2 regions of the Microbacterium sp. zg.B48 genome follow, and region 2 is predicted to be linked to the other one. Evidence: predicted binding sites of a transcription regulator. Region 2 holds the regulator's gene; the other holds the start of a gene.
The links. Region 2 encodes HspR, which represses chaperone genes until heat shock. Its sites were predicted from a motif close to AAGTTGAGTCNNNNNGACTCAACTT; they were not measured.

Region 1: a site for HspR is predicted at 5,317-5,341, ahead of NQ152_RS13405 (Hsp20/alpha crystallin family protein). Genes of this name have one in related genera too.

Annotation. Positions count from the first base shown of each region.
Region 1 covers NZ_JANJFE010000017.1:5,483-15,798, forward strand. The annotation lists gene NQ152_RS13385 (pyruvate, water dikinase regulatory protein) at 1-750, shown strand, start outside; gene ppsA (phosphoenolpyruvate synthase) at 791-3,178, shown strand; gene NQ152_RS13395 (MFS transporter) at 3,287-4,726, shown strand; gene NQ152_RS13400 (VOC family protein) at 4,836-5,198, shown strand; gene NQ152_RS13405 (Hsp20/alpha crystallin family protein) at 5,397-5,852, shown strand; gene NQ152_RS13410 (L-serine ammonia-lyase, iron-sulfur-dependent, subunit alpha) at 5,940-7,535, shown strand; gene NQ152_RS13415 (M23 family metallopeptidase) at 7,809-8,978, shown strand; gene NQ152_RS13420 (hypothetical protein) at 8,998-10,143, shown strand; gene NQ152_RS13425 (DUF2804 domain-containing protein) at 10,259-10,316, shown strand, end outside.
Region 2 covers NZ_JANJFE010000005.1:193,146-203,461, reverse strand. The annotation lists gene NQ152_RS04955 (M28 family peptidase) at 1-56, shown strand, start outside; gene NQ152_RS04950 (GlxA family transcriptional regulator) at 143-1,162, opposite strand; gene NQ152_RS04945 (glycosyltransferase) at 1,530-2,771, opposite strand; gene NQ152_RS04940 (glycosyltransferase) at 2,778-3,998, opposite strand; gene NQ152_RS04935 (hypothetical protein) at 4,189-4,803, shown strand; gene NQ152_RS04930 (AI-2E family transporter) at 4,849-5,913, opposite strand; gene NQ152_RS04925 (potassium channel family protein) at 5,910-6,638, opposite strand; gene NQ152_RS04920 (MmcQ/YjbR family DNA-binding protein) at 6,715-7,119, opposite strand; gene NQ152_RS04915 (heat shock protein transcriptional repressor HspR) at 7,177-7,701, opposite strand; gene NQ152_RS04910 (DnaJ C-terminal domain-containing protein) at 7,755-8,744, opposite strand; gene NQ152_RS04905 (nucleotide exchange factor GrpE) at 8,761-9,378, opposite strand; gene dnaK (molecular chaperone DnaK) at 9,381-10,316, opposite strand, start outside.

The DNA.
Region 1 (10,316 bases), on a different contig from region 2:
GGCAGCGCCCTGCTGGCGAATTTCCCGGGCGTGACGTTCCGCCGCCACACCATTCCCTTCGTGGACACGGCCGGAGGCGCCCGCGACGTCGTCGCCGACATTCAGCGTTCGGCCGAGGGCGGGGCCGAGCCGATCGTGTTCGCGACGGTCAAATCCGCGCAGATCCTGCAGGAGCTGGTCGGCTCCGGTGCCGTCGTCATCGACCTGCTGGGGGGCCACCTACGCGAGCTGGAGGCGGCGCTGGGCAGCACAGCGTCCGAGCAGCTCGGGCAGTTCCACGGCGTCGGTGACCTGGAGCGGTACTTCGCCCGGATGCGGGCAGTGGAGTACGCCATCGAGCACGACGACGGGCAGAGCATGCGGGCGCTGGATATGGCGGATGTCATCATCATCGCGCCGTCCCGGTGCGGCAAGACACCGACGACGATGTATCTGGCACTGCAGTACGGACTCCTGGTGGCGAACTATCCGCTCACCGACGACGACTTCCCCTCCGACGGACTGCCCGCCGCCGTGTCCCGGTATGTCGACAAATGCTTCGGACTGACCACGACGCCGCTGCGGCTGAGTCAGGTCCGGCACGAGCGGCGACCCAGCTCGACATACTCCAGCCTCGCCCAATGCACGCTGGAGCTGCGCCGCGCCGAAGACCTGTACCGGCGCAACCGGGTGCCCTTCCTCAACTCCTCGACGAAATCGGTCGAGGAGATGTCCGCCGTCATCATGCAATCCATGCGCCTGCGCAGTTGACCATCCGCCCCGCCTCACGCACGACAATTCAGGAGACCTCATGACGAACATCCTCTGGTTCACGCAGATGGGCATGGCCGACGTCCACCAGGTCGGCGGCAAGAACGCGTCGCTGGGCGAGATGGTGTCGAACCTGTCCCATCTCGGGGTCAGCGTGCCGGGCGGTTTTACGACCACCGCGGACGCCTACCGCGACTTCCTCGCCGCGGACGGACTCTACGACCGCATCAAATCCACTGTGGAGGAGCTCGACGTCGCCGACGTCGCAGAACTCGCCCGCGTCGGGGCCAACGTCCGGGAGTGGATCGAGCAGCAGCCGCTTCCGGCGGCCTTCGAGGCCGACATCCGCACCGCCTACGCGGCGCTGGTCGCGGCCGACCCGCAGCCGGACACCGTGTCCTGGGCGGTCCGCTCGAGCGCGACGGCGGAGGATCTGCCGGACGCATCGTTCGCCGGTCAGCAGGAGACGTTCCTGAACATCAGCGGCATCGAGAACATCCTGGCGGCGGTGCGCAGCGTGTTCGCCTCGCTCTACAACGATCGGGCGATCGCCTACCGCGTGCACCACGGATTCGAGCACCACGATGTCGCCCTCTCTGCGGGGATCCAGCGCATGGTGCGATCGGATGTCGGAGCCTCGGGTGTGCTGTTCACGGTGGACACCGAATCGGGCTTCGACCGGGCCGTGTTCATCACCAGTTCCTACGGTCTGGGCGAGGCGGTCGTGCAGGGGGCGGTGAACCCCGACGAGTTCTACGCGTACAAGCCCGCCCTCCGCGAAGGACGCCCCGCCATCCTGAAGCGCTCGGTGGGCGAGAAGGCTCTGAAGATGGTCTACGCCGACGGCACCCACATCGGAGCAAGCACTGTCTTCACGGATGTTCCGCGGACGGAGCGGGCGCAGTTCAGCATCACGGATGCCGAGGTCGAGGAGCTCGGCCGGCAGGCGCTGACGATCGAGGAGCACTACGGACGCCCGATGGACATCGAATGGGGCAAGGACGGGATCGACGGCAAGCTCTACATCCTGCAGGCGCGACCGGAGACGGTCGTCTCGCGCACCGATGGCAACGTGACCCGCCGGTTCGTGCTCGGCGAGCCGGGCACCGTGATCACCATCGGGCGGGCCATCGGTCAGAAGATCGGCGCCGGAGCGGTGCGCGTGATGACCTCGTTGGCGCAGATGGACCAGTTCGTCGCCGGTGACGTCCTGGTGGCGGACATGACCGATCCGGACTGGGAGCCGATCATGAAGCTGGCGTCCGCGATCGTGACCAACCGCGGTGGCCGGACCTGCCACGCGGCGATCATCGCGCGCGAGCTCGGCATTCCCGCCGTCGTGGGAACGGGCGATGCGACGCTGGTGCTGCAGGACGGGCGGGATGTGACCGTCTCGTGCGCGGACGGCGACAACGGCTTCGTGTACGAAGGCATCCTGGGATTCGAAGAGGTGGTGACCCGTCTGGACGAGATGCCGGAGAGTCCCACCAAGATCATGCTGAACGTGGGCACCCCCGACCAGGCGTTCGCTTTCTCCAAGCTGCCGAACAAGGGCGTCGGCCTGGCCCGGCTGGAGTTCCTGATCAACCGTCAGATCGGCATCCATCCGCGCGCGCTGCTGGATCACGACAGTCTCGAGCCGGCGCTGCGCGCCGAGATCGCCGACCGGATCGCGGCGTACCCGACGCCGCGCGACTACTTCGTGCAGCGCGTCGCGGAGGGAGTATCGATGATCGCCGCGGCCTTCGCGCCGGAGCCCGTGATCGTGCGGCTGAGCGATTTCAAGTCCAACGAGTACGCGAACCTGATCGGCGGTGAGCTGTACGAGCCGCACGAGGAGAACCCGATGCTGGGCTACCGCGGCGCGTCCCGGTACATCTCCTCGGACTTCCGCGAGTGCTTCGACATGGAGTGCGAGGCGCTGAAGTTCGTCCGCGACGAGATGGGTCTGACCAACGTCGAGATCATGGTCCCGTTCGTCCGCACCGTCGGAGAGGCGCACGCGGTCATCGAGCTGCTCGCCGAGAACGGGCTGCGCCGGGGCGAGAACGGGCTTCGCGTGATCATGATGTGCGAGCTGCCCTCCAACGCGCTGCTGGCCGATGAGTTCCTGGAGTACTTCGACGGGTTCTCGATCGGCTCCAACGACATGACCCAGCTCACGCTGGGCCTGGACCGCGACTCCGGCCTGGTCGCCGCCACCTTCGACGAACGCGACCCGGCCGTCCTGAAGATGCTGGCGATGGCGATCGACGCGTGCCGTCGCGCCGGCAAGTACGTCGGCATCTGCGGGCAGGGGCCCTCCGACCACCCCGATCTGGCCGAGTGGCTCGTGGGCCAGGGCATCGAATCCATGTCGCTGAATCCCGACACCGTCGTGGAGACCTGGCTGCGCCTCGCGAAGCAGCAGGCGGCGCTCGTGCGATAGAATGGCGGTCTGCTCGGCCCCCTAGGCCGAGGCGGTCGAGCCTCCTCGTGAGACTCGATCCGGGGCTAGAAACCTCCGGCATCCGTCAAACGATTCGGAGGTTTCTCCATGTCTACGCCCATGCCCTCCCGCCGCAAATGGTGGGTTCTCGCCGTGGTCTCTCTGACCCAGCTCGTCGTCGTCCTGGACGGCACGATCGTGAACATCGCCCTGCCCCAGGCGCAGGCGAGCCTCGGCCTCACGGACAGCCAGCGTCAGTGGGTCGTGACCGCCTATGCGCTCGCATTCGGCGCGCTGCTGCTGCTCGGCGGGCGAGTCGCCGATTACTGGGGACGCAAGCGCACGTTCATCGTGGGAATGGTCGGCTTCGCCCTCGCCTCCGTCTACGGAGGCATCGCGCTGACCGGCCTCGACCTGATCATCGCGCGGGGCCTGCAGGGCGCGTTCGCCGCTCTGCTCGCCCCGGCCGCGCTGGCCCTGCTGACCGTGACCTTCCCCACCGGCAGGGACCGCGACGTCGCCTTCGCGGTTTTCGGAACGGTCGCCGGTGCCGGCGCCTCGGTCGGCCTCGTCCTCGGCGGCGTGCTGACGGAGTTCCTGGACTGGAGATGGTGCCTGCTGGTGAACGTCGTCTTCGTCGTGGTCGGCCTCGTAGGTGCCTTCGCCGTTCTCACCGAGAGCAGGGCCGAAGGCGAGAACCGATACGACGTCCTCGGCGCGGTCACCGTGACCCTCGGGCTCGGATCGCTCGTCTACGGCTTCAGCCTGGCCGAGACCGGGTGGGGCAGCCCGCTCACGATCACCTTCTCGGCCGCCGGGGTCGCGCTGCTCGTGCTGTTCGTGTGGATCGAGACCCGCACCGCCCAGCCGCTGCTTCCCCTTCGGATCGTCACAGACCGCGTGCGCGGTGGTGCGTTCCTGATCCAGGCGATCGCCGGCAGTGTGATGATCGGGTCCACCCTGTACCTGACCTTCCACCTGCAGATCGTGCTGCAGATGTCTGCGCTGCAAGCCGGTCTGGCGAGCCTGCCCCTGCCGCTTGCCACCATGGTGGTGGCGCCGCTGGTGGTGCGATTGCTGCCGCGCATCGGCGCTCGTCCTCTGTTGACGGCCGGCCCCCTCATCGTGGCCGCGAGCCTGTGGTATCTCAGCTTCATCACCGCAAGCGGCGCGTACGTCGTCCAGGTGCTCCCCGCGCTCATCGTGATGGGCGCGGGAATGGCACTGGTGTTCGTGCCGCTGCAGAACGTGGCGTTGAGCGGCGTGGCCCCGGATGACGCCGGCGCGGCCTCGGCGGTGACCAACTCGGCGATGCAGATCGGCGGCTCGATCGGCCTGTCCATCTTCACAGCCGTCTACGTCGCTGCCCTCGGCAGTCAACCCGTCACCCAGCCGGCTGCCCTTGCCGACGCGTACTCGGCGACGTTCATCGCCGCGGCCATCGGGATGCTGGTGGCCGCGGTCATCGCGGTGACGATGATCCGTGCCGCCAAGGCCGAGATACCCTCCTCGCCCGAGGAGGCGCCGCAGCTCGCGCACGCGGGTTGAAACAGACCGGGCGCCCGTCTCGGCGCCCGGTCTGTCCGCCGCGGAGGCGCCCGTCGCGCCCATCCGGATCGGCTGGCAGACTGGCGTGAATTCGATCGGGGAGGTCGCGATGCGACTTGTTCAGGTGGCCGTCCACGCCGAAGATCTCGACCGGGCCGCGGACTTCTACACCGTGCTGCTGGACGCGCCGCCGCTCGCCCGCTTCGATCCGGGGCTGGTCTTCTTCGATCTGGACGGCGTCCGGCTGCTGCTGGACCGGAATGCCCCGGCATCCCTCCTGTATCTGCGGGTCGACAACGTGCACGAGACGCTCGACAAGCTCGACGGCCTCGCGGACGTGGTCGAGCCGCCCCGGGTGATCTTCTCGCACCACGACGATTCGCTCGGGCCGGCCGGCCACGACGAATGGCAGGCGTTCATCACGGATTCCGAAGGCAACACCGTGGGTCTCGTCGCCTTCCAGGCGCCCTGAAGCCCGCATGATTCCCGGCGCCGGCGTCCTCCGCCTGCCGCCCGGGACCGCTGGGCATGCGTCCATTCCATCCGCTCCGAGTCTTGGCGCTCGTCGAGGAGGAGTGCTAATCTGAACGCAGTTGAGCCGACACGACTCAACTCCCTCGCACCCTCGCGCCGGACAGTCATCCGGGCCGAACGACAAAGGAGACGAATCATGGCCGCATACGACCCGTTCCGTGAACTCGACCGCTTCGCGTCGACGCTCTTCGACGCCCGCCGGGGTCCCCGTCGCATGCCGATGGACCTGTACCGCGATGGTGACCACTACGTGCTCACCGCCGACCTGCCCGGCATCGACCCGGGCTCGGTCGACATCGACGTCGACGGTCAGCTGCTGACGATCCGGGCCGAGCGGACCCTCTCCGCCGGCGAGGGGGTCAAATGGATCACGCGTGAGCGCGACGGGGCGAGCTTCGTGCGCCAGCTGAACCTCGGGCAGGGAGTGGACACCGAGCACATCTCCGCCACCTACAACAACGGCGTGCTGACCGTGACGATCCCGGTCAGCGAGAAGGCCAAGCCGCGCAAGATCGAGGTCTCCAGCGAGGACTCCGGTCCGGTCCTGCAGGCGCAGGAGAGCTCCGAGGGACCGCAGCCGGTCGAGCAGTAGGCCCTCAGCCGGCTCCGACGAACGCCCCGGACCGGACCGTCCGGGGCGTTCGGAGCCCGGCGCGCGGTCCAGGTTAGCCTGGACCGCGTGAGCGCCTACGTCTCCGCGTTCGAGCTGTTCTCCATCGGCATCGGACCCTCGAGCTCCCACACGGTCGGTCCGTTGCGCGCTGCCGGCGACTTCGTCGTCCGACTGCGCGGCGCGGGCGTGCTCGACTCCGTGGCACAGGTGACGTGCACGCTGTACGGGTCGCTCGGTGCAACCGGAATCGGACACGGTACGCCGGACGCGGTGATGGCCGGACTGCACGGACACTCACCGGAAAGCGTCGACCCGGATGCCGTGCGGGGCCTGTGGACCGGGTGGCCGACCGGGCGGCCGCTGGCGCTGGACGGCACGCACCCCGTGCCCTTCCACAAGGCCGACATCGCCTTCGCCCCCCGGACCCGACTGCCCGGCCACCCCAACGCGCTGACGCTGGAGGCGTGGGCGACCGCACGGCCGCACGCGGCCGACGAGGCCGGGCAGCTGGCGGCATCCGGCATCCGGACCACCGGCAGTGCGCCGGCACCGGCAGTGCGGCGGACCGGCGAGGAGGATCTCCTGCTCCGCGAGACGTATTACTCGATCGGCGGGGGCTTCATTCGGCGCGACGGCGAACCACCGCAGCTGTCCTCGTCGGCTTTCCCGTTCGGCTTCGACAGCGCCGACGCCCTCCTCCAGCTGTGCGACGAGCATGGCATCACCATCGCCGAGGCGGCGCGCATGAACGAAGAGGCGCTGCGCGGCGACGACGAGATCGCCGCCGGACTGGACACGATCTGGGACGCGATGTCGCAGTGCGTGGAAGCCGGTCTTCGCCACGATGGCGTGCTCCCAGGCATCCTGAAGGTCAAGCGCCGCGCACCGGCCATCCGCGTGCAGCTGGAGGCGGCCGAGCACGACGGACGCCGGGAGCTGCCGGGGGAGTGGCTCGGAGCTTTCGCCCTCGCGGTGAACGAGGAGAACGCGGCCGGCGGTCGCGTCGTCACGGCTCCCACCAACGGCGCAGCCGGAATCCTGCCGGCCGTCGCGATGTACTGGTGGCGCTTCCTGGCCGACTCCGGCCTCGGGGCCCGCAATGCGGTCACGCCCTACGGCGAGCTGGTCGGCAGTGCCCTGATGGGCTTCGCCGGCCGGCAGCAGCTCGGCCCGATCGTGCCGGACGCCGCGGACGAGGCGCTGATCGCCGAAGCGAACCGCCGGCGCGGCATCCGTCGATTCCTTCTCACCGCGACCGCCCTGGGTTCGCTGTTCAAGGCGAACGCGTCGATCTCGGGCGCCGAAGGGGGCTGCCAGGCCGAGGTGGGCTCGGCGTGCGCGATGGCGGCGGGGGGCCTGACCGCCGTCATGGGCGGCACCAATCGCCAGATCGAGAACGCCGCGGAGATCGCGATGGAGCATCATCTCGGTCTCACCTGCGACCCGGTCGGCGGGCTGGTGCAGATTCCCTGCATCGAGCGGAACGCGATCGCGGCGTCGACCGCGGTGACGGCGGCGCGTCTCGCGCTGCGCGGCGACGGAAGCCATTACGTCTCGCTCGACACCGTCGTCGAGACGATGCGCCAGACGGGCATCGATATGTCCCACAAGTACAAGGAGACCAGCGAGGGCGGGCTCGCCGTCAACGTCATCGAATGCTGACGGGCGCGGAGACGCGAGCTGCGGCATCCGCCCGGTCGTATTCCGCGCTGGTGATACGCCGTTCCGACGTAGCGCCGTGACTGCATGACCTCGCCAGAAGGCTCGCGGAGGGCTGGTAGTTTCGAGGGAAACTTCAGATTCGGAGCCCCCTGCGTGACATCTCGCCGTGTACCCGCCCTGTTCGTCTCCCTGCTCACCGCGATCGCACTTCTCGCGACGGGGTGTGCCTCAGCCGCCACGACTGCGGCACCGCCGACCGGGTCCGTTCCAGGCGTGAGCGTGCCCGACACGTTCACCGCACTCACCCTGACCGCGATCGGCAACCCGCCCCTGCCGTTCCGCGGAACCGACGGCAAATACCACGTCGCGTACGACCTGCACCTGATGAACGCCACGCAGGTGCCGGCGAGCCTCGACACCATCGAGGTCGTCGACGCAGCGGACCCGGCGAAGATCGTGGCCAGCTTCTCCGGCACAGCACTCATCGACCCCACCTGCGCTTTCGGCGACTGCAACCGATTGCGGGATCTTCCGGCCGGCTACATCGACAGCGCGACCGTCCCGCCCCAGGAGAGCCGCGTCGTCTTCATCGACTTCGCCTTCGACTCGCTGGACCGCGCACCCGCGGCACTGCTTCACCGCATCGTCGGAACGGGCGCGCTCTCGCCCGCGTTCGGCGCGCCCGGACCGATCGACTACCTGACCACGCCGGTGGCCTTCTCGAGCCAGGCCGTGCCGGTCATCGCACCGCCCGTGCGCGGAGAGAACTGGATCGCGCTGAACGGATGCTGCGAGCCCGGCTTCCCGCACCGCAGCTCCCTCATGTCCGTCAACGGAAAGCTGAACAACAGCCAGCGCTTCGCGATCGACTGGAAGCGCACCGACGACAAGGGGCAGTTCTACTCGGGGGACAAGACCAGCAACGAGAGCTACGTCGACTACGGCACCGACATCCTCGCGGTCGCCGACGGCACGGTGGTCTCGATCCTGGACGGCATGCCGGCCAACGCACCGGGCGTCCTGCCCGCGCACGACCCGGAACTGGCCGCGAAGCTGACCGTCGAGAACGTCGACGGAAACCACGTCGTACTCGACCTCGGCGACGGGGTGTACGCGATGTATGCCCACATGATCTCCGGATCCCTCACGGTCAAGGTCGGAGACACGGTCGTCGAGGGCCAAGTGCTCGGGCACCTCGGGAACACCGGCAACGCCAACGCGTCCCACCTGCACTTCCAGCTGATGGACGGACCGAGCCTGGTGGAAGCGGACTCGCTGCCGTACGAACTGAAGAGCTTCGACTATGACGGGCAGGTCTCGCCGCAGTCGATCGCCGATGCGGACGACTACCTCAGCGGCACGTTCCTGGCGGGCAAGCTGCCGAAGCCCGATGCGCGAACCACGCAGCTCCCGCTGAACCTCGCGATCATCGACTTCCGGTAGCCCGGACCGACGGAGGACCATGAAAGCGCGCATCGCCGCCCTCGGCGTCACCCTGCTGCTGTGCTGTGCGGCGTGCTCGTCGCTGAGCCCGGACATCGCGCCGACCGTCACCGAGTTCCCGATCGCCTACCCGGACCGCGATCCGGGGCAGCCTGCCATGCCCAGCGCACCCGCCGCGGGAGGGCACGAACACGGCGGCGACGGCTCGACTCACGAGATCGCCTACGATCCCGACACCGGCGAGGTCCTGGTGACCGGCCAGAACGAGGGCACCGTCACGCGCGTCCGCGACGACGGCAGCATGAGCTTCACCGAGCTCCCGGCGGGGTCAGGGCCGCACGGCATCGTGTTCGATACCGCGGGCCGGCTGTTCGTCGGGCTGGAGTTCGCCGGCGCGGTCGTGCAGCTGGGCGCGGACGGCGGAATCGCGCGCACCTTCGACCTGGTGGGCAGCTGCGCGACCTGCGTCGTAAGCAACCCTGGCCCACACGGGCTGGCGGTGGCGCCCGACGGCGAGACGCTCTGGTTCACGGGCAAGGAGGGCGGCAACGTCGGCCGGGTCGACCCGGATGGCACGGTCACGGCGTTCCCGCTGCAGGACGCCGACAGCAAGCCGATCTACATCGTCGCCGGGCCCGACGGGGCGATGTGGTTCACGGAGCTGATCGCCAACCGGATCGGCCGCATCGACGCCGACGGCACCCTCGCCGAGTACGACATCCCGACTCCGAACTCCCGCCCCATCGCGCTCGCGGTCGATCCCGCCGGTGACGCGCTCTGGTTCACGCAGGAGGCGACCAACCGCCTCGGCCGCGTGAGTCTGGACGGCACGATCGTGGAGGTGGCGCTGCCGGCCTCGCAGGAGAACCTACTGCTGGCCGCCCTGTCGTTCGACGAGAACGGGGATGTCTGGGTCCAGCAATACGTCGACGGGAACAATCCCGAGCCGGCCGGCCCGGACAAGCTGCTGCGCGTACGGGGGGAGGCGCTTCGCGAGGCCGCAGGCTCCGCCACCCCGCTGCACGTCGACTCGGTGACCGCGTTCGATGTGCCCAGCACCGGTACGATCATGCACCGCATCCGTCCCGGCGCGCAGGGCGTGCTCTGGTTCACCGAGCTCGCCACCAACGTCATCGGCAAGCTCGTCGTCCCCGCGACCCGGTGACGCCGGCGCGCGGTCATCCTCCCGCGCTCGAAGACGCGCGACGGGCCTCGACGAGCGGCCATCACGGTGCGGCGGGTTGCGCGATGCGTCGACGTGCGGAATCTAGGATCAACGGATGATTCCCCGCGAACTGACCGCGCCGGTCTCGCTGACGCGGGCCGGGCGCCTGGAAC
Region 2 (10,316 bases):
AGTCGGCGGGGTCGGGCGTCGACCTGAACGCCCTCCGGGACCGCTTCACGCAGTAACGGGCACGGTGCGACCGAAGCGGCGGGGGCGGTGCGTCCCCCGCCGCTTCGGTGTGAGCGGCAGCGAAGCGCGCCGATCCGCCGGGCTATGCCGCCGGGACCGCTGTCGTCGCGCGCGCGGTGTCGTGCGCCTCGAGCGCGGAGCCGTTGGTCCCGATCCCGCAGCAGAACGTCGCCCGGTACGCGGTCGGGGTGGTGCCGAGCACGCGCGAGAAGTTCTGGCGCAGGACGGATGCCGATCCGAAACCGCACTCGTAGGCGATGCGGTCCAGGCCCAGGTCGGTCTGCTCGAGCAGCCGCTGGGCGTGGATGATCCGCTGCCGGCCGAGCCATGCCGCCGGCGTCGTGCCGTAGTCGGCCTTGAACCTGCGCGCGAACGTCCGCGGCGACATGTGCGCCTTCGCGGCGAGCTGATCGACGGTCAGCTCCATTCGCAGGTTCCCCAGCATCCAATCCGTGACCGGCGACAGCGAGAGGCTGGCCACCTGCGGAAGCGGCCGAGAGATGAACTGCGCCTGCCCGCCATCCCGCTGCGGCGGCACCACCATGCGTCGTGCGATCGTGTTGGTCATCTCGGCGCCGAGCTCCTGACGCAGCAGGTGCAGGCACGCATCCAGGCCCGCCGCGGTGCCGGCGCTGGTGATGATGCGGCCGTCCTGCACGTACAGCACGTCTGGATCCACGTCGATCGCCGGGTACATCCGGGTCATGGTGTCGGCGTACATCCAGTGCGTCGTGGCGCGGCGACCGTCCAGAACGCCGGCCTCGGCGAGGATGAACGATCCGCTGCAGACGCTGAGCAGCCAGGCTCCGCGTCTGGCGGCGTGCCGAACCACCTCGAGCACGCGCGCATCCGTCCGGCCCCACCATTCCTGGGGCGTGGGCGAGACGACCACGAGGTCGGCTTCGTACGCGAAGGACAGGTCGTTCTCGACGTTGATCGAGAAACCCAGCTTGGATTGCACGATCCCGGGCGCGGGGGCCACGATTCGGAAGTCGAAGTTCGGGATGCCGTCGTCGGTGCGGTCCAGACCGAACGCCTCGCACGCGACACCGAACTCAAAGGGCGCGAATCCGTCTTGGACGATGACGGCAACGGTCTTCATGGCGGCTCCTCGATGGGGTCGTGGCAGTAATCGTGCGCTGCATGGCCATCCTGCCACTCGTGGCGGGATTCGGTCAAGCGTAGCGTTCCTGCCATGTTGATGATCATTGCAGTTGCCGCCATTGCCGCCTACGCGATCGGTGCTTCGGTCCTCGCCCTGACCAAGGACGGCTACCACCGGGTGCCGACCGACTACACGCGCCTTCCTTGAGCGGTCCCCGTCCACCACAGGCCCATAACTCCTGCACTTCGCCACCATCGGCGATCGCGGAAGGCCGGATACCGGCTCGACCCGGCACCACTGCTCGCAGAGTGCAGGAGTCATGCGCCGCACACGGGCGGGTCCGCGCTGACGACCGCTGCCCCGGTCAGGCCCGAGCGCGCCGGTAGACCTCGACCATCGCCGCGGTGCGCGACGACTGCCGGAATCTGTCCCGCACAGAGCCGTCCGGAATCGGGCCGTGCCCGCTCGCGATCTGTGTGACCGCGGTGCGCAGGGTTGCCGCCAGCGCCGCGGATGAGGCATCCGGCACCGCCCAGAGGCCCGATCCCAGCTCGGCGGCGATATCCGGGTCGCTGACGACCGCGGGCGTGCCCAGCGCTGCGGCCTCGAACACCGTCATGCCCTGCGTCTCGAAGCCGATCGAGGTCTGCACGACCGCGTCGGCCGCGGCGATGCGGTGCAGGGTCTGGACGTACGGCAGCCGACCGGCGAACACGACGGATGCCGTGGGCGTGAGCCGCTGCACCAGCCTGCGCGCCGCACCCTCCTGCCCCCCGCCGCCGATGATCTCCACCTCCGCCTCGATCCCGGCCTCGGCAACGGCCTCCAGGAACGGCAGCAGACGCTTCTCGGGACTCATCCGCCCGAGCCAGACCAGACGCGGTCGCCCCGCGGCCCGCCGGGCCGGTTCGGAGGCGAGCGCGGCATCCAGCACGTCGTCGTCGATCCCGTTCCACACGACATCGACGCCGGGCACGGCCCCGAGGCCGGGAGTCACGCCGTGCTGCTCCAGCCGCCGCGCGAAATGCGATGACGGCGCCGTGACCGCCTGCGACCGCGCGGCGAAGCGGCGCAGATACGCCCAGCCGTCCCGCCCGGTGGTCGCTGCGGCGGTCCGGTCGGGGGCAGCCGCAGCGCCGCGCCCGACCGGCGCGAGTACGCGCCGCTGCCACGCGTTCAGGCTCCGCAGCACCACACCCGGGAACGGCGCGGTGGCCTCGATCCCGACGTCCACGCGGTTGTGCATGGTGTGCACCACCGGCAGTCCGTGCCGCGCCGCGAAGCGGTGGCCGATGAATGCGCCCCAGAAGTCACCCTGGACGTGCACCACGTCCACCGGCGGGCGACCGGACAGGGCGGCGTCGACGAACCGGTCCGTGCGGCGCCCGGGCCAGGACATCGAGTATTCGCGATCGACCGTGAGCGGGATCGAAGGGGTGTCGATGTAGGCGTCGTCCGCGATGCCGGCGCGGGGGCCGTGCATCCGCGGCGCCACGATGCTCACGGTGTGGCCGGCACGCTCCAGGAAGCGCCGCTGCAACCGCATCGAGACCTGCGCCCCGCCGAGGGATTCGACGTGCTGATCGCCGAACATCACGACGTGCATCGGCACCTATTCCGGAATCGGGTCGCCGCGGTACAGCGCCTCGAACGTGTCGAGTGTGCGGTTGATGTCGTGGATCACGACGCCGTCGAGCGAGGCCTGCTGCATGCGGAGGCGCTCCTCGGGAGCTGCGGTGAGCACGTCCGCGAGCCGCGCGGACATCTCCTGGACGTTGCCCGGCTCGAACAGGTACCCGTTCACGCCGTCGTGCACCAGGTGCGGCAGCGCCACGGCGTTGGCGGCCACGATCGGCAGACCGGAGGCCATCGCCTCCATGGTCGCGATCGACTGCAGTTCGGCGATCGAGGCGATCGCGAAGACGCTGGCGTGACTGTACAGCGCACGCAGCTCCTCCTCGGGGGCGTGCCCGTGGAAGCGGACGCGCGCGTCCAGGCCGAGGGAATGCGCGAGCTGCTCGAGGTTCTTGCGCTGATCCCCCTCTCCGACCAGGTCCACGTGCACGTCCAGCCCAGCATCCAGCTGTGCCGCTGCGCTGAGCAGGACGTCGATGTGCTTCTCGGTGGTGAGCCGGCCGACGAACAGGATGCGGTTGGCGTCGCGCGGGGTCAGGTCGGGGACGTAGTTGGAGCGATCGATGCCGCAACTGATCGGGATGACCCCGTGGATGTCGATGGTCGACTCCAGGAAATCCGCCGCCCGGCGAGTGGGTGTGGTCACCGCGCGGGTCATGCCGAAGGTGCGCTTCGCGTCCGCCCACGCGAGTTTGACCATCACGTCGTTCAAGGCCTTCGGCAGGGTGGTGTGATCCAGGACGTTCTCGGCCATCACGTGGTTGGTGGCGATGATGGGGATGCCGCGCTTGCGCGCCTCGCGGGACAGCCCGCGGCCGATCACGATGTGCGACTGGATGTGCACGACGTCGGGCTTGACCTCGTCCAGCACGCGTCGGGCGTGGCGCTTGGACATCCACGGCAGCACGAAGGTGAGCCAGTCGTGCGGATACCAGCGCCACGACGGCAGTCGGTGCACGGTCATCGGCTCGCCCTCGATGATCTCGGTCGAGGTTCCGCGCGTCCAGTGCGTGGCACTGGGCGCCATGACGTGCACCTCGTGCCCGCGCGAGACCAGGCCGGCGGCGAGGCGCTCGGCGAACCGCGCTGCGCCGTTGACGTGCGGAGCGAACGTGTCGGCGCCGATCAGGACCGCGAGGGGTCGCCGGGTGTCCGGCCCGTCGGCGCGGGGATCGTCGGGCGTCTCGGACGGGGTCACGGGATGCTGGTTGCCTATCTCTGCGCTGGGGGCGGGTCGCACAGGTCGGTGCGTGCGCGCTTCAACTCTAGCCGAGGGGTCTGTGGGAGGCCGGGAAGCACCGTGGCCGGGTCCGATGTCCGCCCGGGGTCCGCGCCGGCGCGGTGCAATCGGCGGCGGATGCGGTGCTCCCACCTCGTACCCTGGAGGCATGCCCCGACTTCAGGCTGATGCCGACCCGAACCGCTGGGTCGCCGTGACCGGTTCGCTGATGTTCGGCGGTCGCCGGCACCGCAAGGCCGCGATCGGCATGCTCCTCGATCAGGCCACGCGTGCGCTCGGCGCGTCCGGGACGCCGGCCGACGGCGGCAGTCCGCGCCGCCGGGGTGGCTTCGCGGCGTGGGCGATGAGCCAGGCCACCCCGTTCCTGATGCGCCGCGCGGCGGGCCGCGTGCTGGTGTGGGTGTGGAAGGCGGACCCAGAACTGCTGGTGGTGATGGCTCAGGTTCAGGAGGCCACCGCACAGCTGCGCGCCGCGCGCGCCTCGCTGCCGATGGAGTACGACGACACCGAGTCGTTCCGCGGCACGTACCTCGGCATGGGCGAGAAGCTGGTGATCCCGCTGCCCCCGGATCAGCGCACGCCGCCGTTCGCCACGTACACATGGGATACCGGCACCCACTTCGTGACCGTCACCGCGGTGTGCGGCGACCGCGAGCGGTTCGGCACGGTGATCGGCGCCGTCGACGATCTGGCGCGCACCCTGCGGATCGTGGATGACCTGGCGGTCGGCGAATCCCCGGAGGTCCTGCGGATCGAGCCCTGAGCCTTCCGCCCGGCCGGTACGCCGCGCTCCGCGGGGCGCTGCGGTTCAGCGCGGCGCCGTGCCGGCGGTGTCCCCGGAGAGCCAGCGCAGCCAGCGCGCGTCCGGGTCGACGTCCAGCACGAGCGCGCGCACGAGCAGGGTGAGCGGGATCGACAGGATCGCGCCGAGCGGGCCGATGATGAAGGTCCAGAAGATGACCGAGAAGAAGCTCAGCGTGAGGGTGAGATCCACCGCGTCGCTGACGAACTTCGGCTGCACCAGGACCTGCAGCACGACGTTGACCACGCTGTAGATCGCGATCACGACGAGCATCAGCGGCCAGCCGCCGACGACCAGGGCCAGCAGTGCGGGCGGGATCAGGCCGATGACGAAGCCGATGTTGGGGATGAAGTTGGTCACGAACGCGAGGATCGCCCACACCACCGGTGCCGGGACCCCGATCGCCCACAGCGCCAGTCCGTCGAGGACCGCGACCAGAGCCCCGAAGGTGGCGTTGACGACGTAGTAGCGGCGTACGCCGGAGTTGAAGAGCCGGATGCGATGGACCACGGGCGTCGCGGCGGTGCCGAAGGCCGCCTCGGCTCGGCTGTAGCGGGCCCCGTCGACGGCCATGAAGATCACATACGCCAGGACGAAGAACATCGCGGTGAGGATCCCTACCGCCGTTCCGCCCACGGATGTCACCGCCGACACGATGCTCGACGGCTCGAAGACGGATGCCGCGGCATCCGAGGCCTCATCGCTCAGGCCCACCGTTCCGAGCCAGTCGACGAAGCCGCCGGCCGCGTCGCGCAGCTGGTCGGTGTAGTCGCCGACGAGTCGGACGAACTGCGTGCCCGCGAAGAACAGCAGCACCCCGAGGACGGCCAGGATCAGGTAGGCCAGGCCGATCACGGCGGTCGTGGCCAGCCAGCGCGGCCAGCGGTGGCGCTCCAGCCCGTGCCGGACCGGGTGGCAGATGATCACGATGACGCCGGCCAGCACGAGCGGGCCGACCAGCTCGCGGGCGAAGAACAGGCCGGCGAGCGCGATCACCGCTGCGGCCAAGCCGAGCAGAAGCCGCAGGGAGGGCGCCATCGCGGGCGGGGGGACCCGGCCGGAATCGCTCATCGTGCGTCCGCGTTCTCGGCGGGCGGGCGTGGCAGGCGAGCGCTGATGTCGTCGATCTTGTGCGCCACATCGCGCAGCTGTCCACGGGTGGCCGGCTCGTCGGCGTCCCGGCCGATGGCCGCCCGCTCCAGCACCCAGGACGCCAGCGTCGCCGTCACCACACCCACCAGCGCGACGCCTCCGCACATCAGCAGCACCGCGATCGTGCGGCCCCACGGGGTGACCGGATAGAAGTCGCCGTAGCCGACGGTCGTGACGGTGACGAACGCCCACCAGATCGCATCGCCGAAGGTCTCGATGTTGGCGCCGGCCGCTCCGCGCTCCGCTTCGAGCTCGGCCAGGGCCGCGACCCAGATGAGCACGGCAGCCGCACCGGACCCGTAGATCGCGATGCGACTGCGCAGCGCGGTGCCCGCGGTCTGCTGCAGCATGTGGACGAGGGTGAGCGCCTTGAGCAGGCGCAGCGGCTTGAGGACCGGAAGGACGACGACCAGAAGGTCGAAGATGTGCCTGCGGAACCACGGACCGCGCGGGTGAGCCAGCCCCAGCCGCACGGTGTAGTCGACGGCGAAACTCACCCACGTCAGCAGGATGAACACGCGTGCGACCAGATAGGCGGTGCCCTGAAGGTCGGCGATCACCTGCCAGGAGTACACCACGATGAAGATCACCGAGGAGACCAGAAGCGGCCAGTAGGTCAGCTGCCGCCACCGCTCCTCGGTCATGCCCGAACTTTAGAACCGGCACCGGCGGGATGCCGGATCCCGCGCGGCGCGGCGGCGACCGCACTGCGCCCCCGCGTCACTCGTGCTCTGCCAGCCAGCCCCGGGACAGCCGCTTGGGCGCCTTCAGAAGCCACGAGTCGGTGATCACCTCGCGCAGGAAGTCCCGCGTGATGATGTCCAGGCGGACCAGGACGGCCGGGTAGCCGTCGAAATGCGGGATGGTGAAGAAGACATCGGGGTACGCGCCGAGCAGCGCCTCCTTGCCCTCCAGCCCGTCCGTGCGCACCCCCACGACGGCGCCCTCCGGCCAGGACCTGCCCAGCTCCGCCAGCGCGGCGAGGTCGGCTTTGCTGGGACCGCGTTCCCAGACGAACAGGCCGTCCGCGGTGCGCCAGCCCGCGCCGCCGCGATGGCCGTCCACCTTCTCGAACGTCTCCGGAAAGCCCAGCGCGATCGTGCGCACATCGGCCAGAGTGGGCATACCGACAGTGTGCTCGCTCCCGCCTCCGCCGCCAAGCCGCTCCGGAGCGCGCCGGACTCAGCCCTGGGTCTCGGCTGCGCCGACTCCGCCGCGCGCGCCCACCGCCTCTTCCGGCGTCCCGTCCGGCGCGTCCGGCGCGTCCGGCGCGTTCTCCAGTGCCAGGCGCGGTCGCCAGACCACGATGTCGGTCGCACGCCGCACCCGTCGGCCCTGACGCAGCGTGATCACCGACCCTGTGGCCCCGGCGGCGAAGACGCGCGCACCGGGGCGGTTCTCCAGTTCGGCGCGCATGCGAGCCTCGAGATCGTTGACCCGATGGTGCAGTTCGCGGACGCGATCTTCGAGCTCGATGATGCGGGCGATCGCCGGCAGGCTCATGCCGTCGGAGGAGAGACGGGCGACTTCGCGCAGCTGCTCCACATGCCGCGTGGAATAGCGGCGCGATCCGCCCCGCGTGCGGGCCGGAACCACCAGGCCGAGCCGGTCATACTGCCGCAGAGTCTGCGGGTGCATGCCGGCGAGTTCGGCGGCGACGGCGATCGCGAAGATCGGGGCGTCCTCATCGATCTCTCGGTCAGCCATCCCTCTCACCTCATCCCGTCTCTCACTGGATCTCGTTGCTCAGCCCCTGCGGGCTATCCGCGCGCCTTCGACATCAGGTCCGAGCGAGGGTTCTCTTTCGGCTCCAGATCGTGGAACCGCTGAAGCGCCTCGCGGGCCGCCTCGTCCAGATGCGACGGCACCGCGACCTGCACCTCGGCCAGGAGGTCTCCGGTGCCTTTCCCGGTCTGCACGCCGCGGCCTTTCACACGCAGCACCCGGCCCGATGGGGTGCCGGGCGCAACGCGCAGCTTCACGGGATCGCCGCCGAGGGTGGGCACCTCGATCGTCGCGCCGAGCGCAGCCTCGGTGAAGGTCACCGGCACGGTGACCCGGAGGTTGAGCCCCTCCCGGGTGAACACCGGGTGCGGTCGCACCGCCACCTGAACGACGATGTCACCGGACTCGCCGCCGTCCGGGGACGGACGCCCCCGCCCGCGCAGGCGAATCTTCTGGCCGTCCGCGACGCCGGCGGGGATCTTCACCTTGAACGGCTTGCCGTCCTCGCCCTGCAGCGTGATCGTCTCGCCGCGGGTCGCGGTGATGAAATCGATCGTCGTGCGGGCGGTCACGTCGGCGCCCCGGCGCGGGCCGCCGTACCCGCGGAATCCGCCCGAGGGCTGGCCGAACCGACCGGAGCCGAAACCGCCGCCCTGCTGCTGGTTGAACATGCTGAAGATGTCGTCGAAGTCCTCCGGCGCCGCCTGGCGGGCGCCACGGCCCTGCCCGAACATGCTGAAGACGTCCTCGAACCCGCCGGGCTGATCGCCCGCCGTGAAACGAGCCCCCGAGCCCATCGCCCGGATCTGGTCGTACTCCTTGCGCTGTTCCGGGTCGGAGAGCACCGAGTACGCCTCGCTGACCTCTTTGAACTTGGCCTCCGCCTTCGCGTCACCCTGATTGGAGTCGGGGTGGTACGTGCGCGCGAGCTTGCGGTAGGTCTTCTTCAGGTCGGCCTCGCTGACGCTCTTATCGACACCCAGGACCTTGTAGAAGTCCTTGTCGAACCAGTCTTGACTGGCCATCCAGTGATCCTCCTGCTTACTCGGCCGGCACCGCGACGACCACCTTCGCGGGCCGCAGTTCGACCGAACCCAGGCGGTAGCCGACTTCGACGACCTCGAGGATCGTCGGCTCGGTGGTCCCCGGTGTCGGCGCCTGGAAGATCGCCTCGTGCTGCTGCGGGTCGAAGGGTTCTCCGACGACGCCGTACGCGACGGCACCCAGCTTCTCGGCCAGCGCGCGCACCTTGTCGCCGATCGCCGCGAGGGGGCTGCCCTCGACCAGATCGCCGTGCTTGTCGGCGCGGTCGAAATCATCGAGCACCGGCAGGAGACCCTTCACGGCCTCGCCCCTGGCTCGTTCGATCTCGCGCTCGCGCTGGTCCTCGGTGCGCCGACGATAGTTGGCGTACTCGGCCTGCAGCCGCTTGAGGTCGACCATCAGGGGCGCATCCGGGTCGGCGGCACCGGCGTCCTCGGACGCGGCATCGACGGTCTGCGCGGCGTTCAGGATGTCCTCGACCGTCCAGCCCTCGTCGGATCCGCCCGGCTGCGAATCGGGGCCGGAGACCTGCGCCTCCGACCCCTCCTCGTCCGGTCGAACCTCGTCGGCAGGCTCGCGATCAGCGCTGTGCTCTTCGAAGTTCTTGTCCGTCATGGCTACTTCTTCTCTTCGTCCTCGTCGTCGACGACCTCGGCGTCGATCACATCCTCATCGGATGAGGCGGCCCCGTCCGCGGAGCCGGCGCCGGCCGAAGCATCGGCCCCGGCATCCGGAGCGGACTGCGAAGCCTGACCGGACGCGTAGATGGCCTCGCCCAGCTTGCCCTGGCTCTGGTTCAGCTTGTCGAACGCGGTCTTGACCGCGTCGTCGTCCTCGCCGGCCAGCGCGGCCTTGAGCGCGTCCACGTCGGCCTGCACCTCGGTCTTGACGTCGGTGGGCAGCTTGTCGTCGTTGTCCTTGATCAGCTTGTCGATCGAATACGACAGCGTCTCGGCCTGGTTGCGGACCTCGGCCGACTCACGGCGCTTCTTGTCCTCGGCCGCGTGCTCCTCGGCCTCGCGCACCATACGCTCGATGTCCTCCTTCGGCAGCGACGAGCCGCCGGTGATCGTCATCGACTGCTCCTTGCCGGTGCCCTTGTCCTTGGCGGACACGTGCACGATGCCGTTCGCGTCGATGTCGAACGTGACCTCGACCTGCGGGATGCCGCGCGGCGCGGGGGCGATTCCGGTGAGCTCGAACGTGCCCAGCGGCTTGTTGTCGCGGGTGAAGTCGCGCTCGCCCTGGAACACCTGGATCGCCACCGACGGCTGGTTGTCATCGGCCGTGGTGAAGGTCTCGCTGCGCTTGGTCGGAATCGCGGTGTTGCGCTCGATCAGCTTCGTCATGATGCCACCCTTGGTCTCGATGCCGAGGCTCAGCGGGGTGACGTCGATCAGCAGCACGTCCTTGCGCTCACCGCGCAGGACACCGGCCTGCAGTGCGGCGCCCACGGCGACGACCTCGTCCGGGTTGACGCCCTTGTTGGGCTCCTTGCCGGCCTCCTGCTTGACCAGTTCGGCGACGGCGGGCATGCGGGTGGATCCACCCAC